One region of the Rhizobium sp. BR 250 genome, then DNA from elsewhere that is predicted to be linked to it. Evidence: predicted binding sites of a transcription regulator. Region 1 holds the regulator's gene; the other holds the start of a gene.

What was found. Region 1 encodes HrcA, which represses chaperone genes, less so after heat shock. Its sites were predicted from a motif close to GTTAGCACTCNCNNNNNGNGAGTGCTAAC; they were not measured.
Region 2: groES (co-chaperone GroES) is a predicted target of HrcA. The motif match lies at 1,044-1,072, and genes of this name have one in related genera.

Annotation. Positions count from the first base shown of each region.
Region 1 covers NZ_JARWKW010000003.1:151,115-153,515, reverse strand. The annotation lists gene rdgB (RdgB/HAM1 family non-canonical purine NTP pyrophosphatase) at 1-47, opposite strand, end outside; gene rph (ribonuclease PH) at 65-781, opposite strand; gene hrcA (heat-inducible transcriptional repressor HrcA) at 917-2,008, shown strand; gene grpE (nucleotide exchange factor GrpE) at 2,122-2,401, shown strand, end outside.
Region 2 covers NZ_JARWKW010000002.1:303,494-305,894, forward strand. The annotation lists gene QD336_RS04530 (TIGR01459 family HAD-type hydrolase) at 1-624, opposite strand, end outside; gene groES (co-chaperone GroES) at 1,129-1,425, shown strand; gene groL (chaperonin GroEL) at 1,499-2,401, shown strand, end outside.

The DNA.
Region 1 (2,401 bases):
TTGTTGTGGCTGGCGACGACGATCGTTCTGGTATCGAGCTTGCGCATGGCGTTTTCCTGTCGGCTCAGGCGATGGCCTGTTTCTGAAGGGAGACCAGCTCGCTGCATCCGGCCTTGGCAAGACCGAGCAGCGTCAGGAATTCTTCCTCGGAGAAGGGGGCGCCTTCTGCCGTTCCCTGAACCTCGACGATGCCGCCGGAGCCGGTGATGACGAAATTCGCATCGGTTTCGGCGGAGGAATCCTCAAGATAATCGAGATCGATCACCGGCTGGTTGGCGAAGATGCCGCAGGAGATCGCGGCGATGTGGTCCTTCAAAACCTTCTCGACCTTGATCATGTTGCGGGTTTCCATCCATTTCAGGCAGTCATGCAGGGCAATCCATGCGCCGGTGATGGAGGCGGTGCGGGTGCCGCCATCGGCCTGGATGACGTCGCAGTCGATGCTGATCTGACGCTCGCCGAGAGCCTGCAGGTCAACAACGGCACGCAGCGAGCGGCCGATGAGGCGCTGGATTTCCTGCGTGCGGCCGCCCTGCTTGCCGGATGCGGCCTCGCGCTTCATGCGTTCATGGGTGGAGCGCGGCAGCATGCCGTATTCGGCGGTGACCCAGCCCTTGCCACTGTTGCGAAGCCATGGCGGCGTCTTTTCTTCAAGGCTGGCGGTGACGAGCACATGCGTGTCGCCGAATTTCACGAGACAGGAGCCTTCGGCATGTTTCGAGAAATTGCGCTCGAAGGAAACCTTGCGCATCTGGTCGGTTTTTCTGCCTGAAGGCCGCATATGATCCACTCTCCATGTTGGTTCCTGCCTTCTAAGGTGCGCTCCGGGCTTTTGCAAAGCCAATTTCCATTTTGCCGCGGCGTTGCAACGCATTATATTGGTGCAAGCTGGTTTGAACGACAAAGAACGGACGAAATGGGTTTTTCCGCACCGCTATCAAAAGATCAGGCATCACTGCTGGATGAACGGTCTCGGGAAATTTTCAGGCGCATCGTCGAAGGCTATCTCGATACGGGTGAGCCGCTCGGATCACGCAGCCTGTCGCGGCTTTTGCCGATGTCGCTGTCTCCGGCCTCCGTCCGCAACGTCATGAGCGACCTGGAGGAGCTTGGCCTCATCTATTCGCCGCATATCAGCGCCGGGCGCTTGCCCACGCAGACGGGGCTGCGCTTCTTCGTTGATGCCTTCATGCAGGTGGGCGATCTGCCGGCCGAGGAAAGGGCGAATATCGACCGTCAGATCGGGCCGGTCGCCGGCCACGAACAATCGCTGGAAGGCTTGTTGACGGAAGCGAGCCGCATGCTCTCAGGCATGTCGCGAGGCGCGGGCCTTGTATTGACAGCGAAGAACGACGTCATCCTCAAACATGTGGAATTCATCAGGCTGGAGCCCACCAAGGCGCTCGCCGTGCTGGTGGGCGACCACAATCAGGTCGAAAACCGCATCATCGAACTGCCGGCCGGCATTTCCTCCTCGCAATTGACCGAGGCGGCGAATTTCATCAATGCCCATCTGTCCGGGCAGACGTTGCAGGAACTGCGTGGCCAGTTCCAGACACAGCGGGCGGAGCTGCGATCGGAACTCGGCATATTGGCGCAGGATCTCGTGGAGCGTGGTCTGGCGGTCTGGGCGGGTGACAATGAGGAAGGCAAGCTCGGGCGGCTCATCGTTCGCGGCCGCTCCAACCTGCTCGAAGGGCTGGCCGGTGAGGAAGACATCGATCGTGTACGCCTGCTGTTCGACGATCTGGAGCGCAAGGAAAATCTGATCGAGATACTCAATCTTGCCGAAAGCGGTTCGGGGGTGAGGATTTTCATCGGCTCGGAAAACAAGCTCTTTTCGCTTTCCGGTTCGTCGCTGATCGTCGCGCCCTATCGCGACGAGGAAAACCGCGTCGTGGGTGCGGTCGGCGTCATCGGTCCCACCAGGCTGAACTATGCCCGCATCGTGCCCATGGTGGATTACACGGCGCAGATCATGGCGCGCCTTTCCCGCAAGCAGAGATAGGACAGACCCGCAAGGTCGGAGAATGCGGCAAGCTTTTCGCCGCAAGCCTTGATTTTTGCCCGTCAAAGCTCGATATCGGGCGCAACCGACAACATTCAAATCTGGAGAACGTCATGACCGACGATACAAAAAAGCCCGGACCTGACGCGGACGTCGCCGAAGAGCTTATTGAACCCGCATTTGCCGGGGAAGAGCCCGCTGATGCTGCCGAGCCCGATCCGGCCGAGCTGCTCAAGGCGGAAAATGCCGATCTGCGCGACAAATTCCTGCGCCTTGCGGCCGAAATGGACAATCTTCGCCGCCGCACGGAACGCGATGTCAAGGATGCAAAGGCCTATTCTCTGGCCGGTTTTGCGCGCGACATGCTCGCCGTTTCCGACAATCTTCGCCGCG
Region 2 (2,401 bases), on a different contig from region 1:
TTTGGCCGCCGCAAGGCAGGCGTCATAGATCGGCGCATGCGGCTTGCCGGCAATGCGGACTTCGCCGCCGAGCTGTTCGTAATAAGCGGCCATGGCGCCGGCGCAGGGTATGATGCGCTCACCGCGCTCCACCACCAGATCGGGGTTGGCGCAGATCATCGGCACGTTACGGGCAATGAAGCCCTTGAGCATTTCGGTATAATCCTCGGGCGTCTCCGTCTCGTCATCGAAGAAGCCGGTGCAGACCACGGATTGCGCTTCCGCCTCGCCGACGCGCTCGACATCGAGACCGTCGAGCAGCGGCAAATCCCGTTCCGGGCCGAGCAGGAAGACCTTTCTCGGGCCTTCCGCGATCAGGCCGCGGGTGACGTCGCCAGAGGTGATGATGCGGTCATAGGCCTCATCCGGCACGCCGAGAACGCGAAGCTGGTCGATGACGCCGGGAGCGGGACGCGGTGAATTGGTGATGAGCACCACCGTCTTGCCGGCCTTGCGCGCTTCCCGCAGCGCAACAGCGGCATCCGGAAAGGCGCTGACGCCATTATGCAGCACGCCCCAGACATCCGACAGAATAACGTCGAACCCTGCCGTGATTTCGCCGAGGGTGAGAATGCGATGGGCCATGAGATGCTTTCCGGCTGCGAGAAAAGGGTGAGCGTCACATCGCAAAGCGGGACGCCGATGGCAAGGAAAAAAGCGGGGCGGAGCGTCTCCCCGCCGCACCCGAAAATAACCGAGCCTCGAAAGGTCAGCTTCACCGCGCCAATGTTGTAGACCCACCTCGCCTCACACACGCCGTCATCCTCTGGCCTGTCCCGAGGATCTGCAACCTATTGATTTTATTTGATGGGGATAGACCCTCGGGACAGGCCCAAAGATGACGGCAGCGCCCTTTTCAGATTCTGCCATCGCCCTGACGCCTAGTTTGACCCTCCGCCCGGCCATCTGAAATTTCTGTCATGGAACGCTGATAACCATAAGCCATGAAATTTTTCCGACAGGCCGTTCTTGACTCAGGCAGAAGGCCTCCTTATCTCGGCTTCGCTGGCACTCAAACAAGAAGAGTGCTAACACCCATCACGCGAGCCTCTGAAGGTTCGTGAAGTCATTTGATCGAGGGATTAGGCAATGACAAGCACCAATTTCCGCCCGCTTCACGATCGCGTCGTCGTTCGTCGCGTTGAATCCGAAGCCAAGACCAAGGGCGGCATCATCATTCCCGATACTGCCAAGGAAAAGCCGCAGGAAGGCGAAATCGTCGCCGTCGGTTCCGGCGCACGCGATGAGTCCGGCAAGGTCGTCGCTCTCGACGTCAAGGCTGGCGACCGCGTTCTGTTCGGCAAGTGGTCGGGCACCGAAGTCAAGCTCAACGGCGAAGACCTTCTGATCATGAAGGAAGCCGACATCATGGGCATCATCGGCTGATCTGGCCGGACCCGTCCTTCCTTAAATTTCAAGCCGGACCCGTTCCGGCCATTCGAAACCAGGAGTTTTGAACATGGCAGCCAAAGAAGTAAAATTCGGCCGCACAGCGCGCGAAAAGATGCTCAAGGGCGTCGACGTTCTTGCTGATGCAGTAAAGGTCACCCTCGGCCCGAAGGGTCGTAACGTCGTTATCGACAAGTCCTTCGGCGCTCCGCGCATCACCAAGGACGGCGTTTCGGTCGCCAAGGAAATCGAACTGGAAGACAAGTTCGAGAACATGGGCGCACAGCTCGTTCGCGAAGTCGCTTCCAAGACCAACGACATCGCCGGCGACGGCACCACCACCGCAACGGTTCTGGCCCAGGCCATCGTTCGCGAAGGTTCCAAGGCAGTTGCTGCCGGCATGAACCCGATGGACCTGAAGCGCGGTATCGATCTGGCCGTTGCTGAAGTCGTCAAGGACCTTCAGGCCAAGGCCAAGAAGATCAACACGTCTGAAGAAGTTGCGCAGGTCGGCACGATCTCCGCAAACGGCGAACGTCAGATCGGTCTCGACATTGCTGAAGCAATGCAGAAGGTCGGCAACGAAGGCGTCATCACCGTTGAAGAAGCCAAGACCGCTGAAACCGAACTCGAAGTCGTCGAAGGCATGCAGTTCGACCGCGGCTACCTGTCGCCCTACTTCGTGACCAACCCGGAAAAGATGGTTGCGGACCTCGAAGACGCTTACATCCTCCTGCACGAAAAGAAGCTCTCGAACCTCCAGGCCATGCTGCCGGTTCTCGAAGCTGTCGTTCAGACCGGCAAGCCGCTCGTCATCATCGCTGAAGACGTCGAAGGCGAAGCTCTTGCAACGCTCGTCGTCAACAAGCTGCGTGGCGGCCTCAAGATCGCTGCCGTCAAGGCTCCGGGCTTCGGCGACCGCCGCAAGGCCATGCTGGAAGACATCGCCATCCTGACCGGTGGTACCGTCATT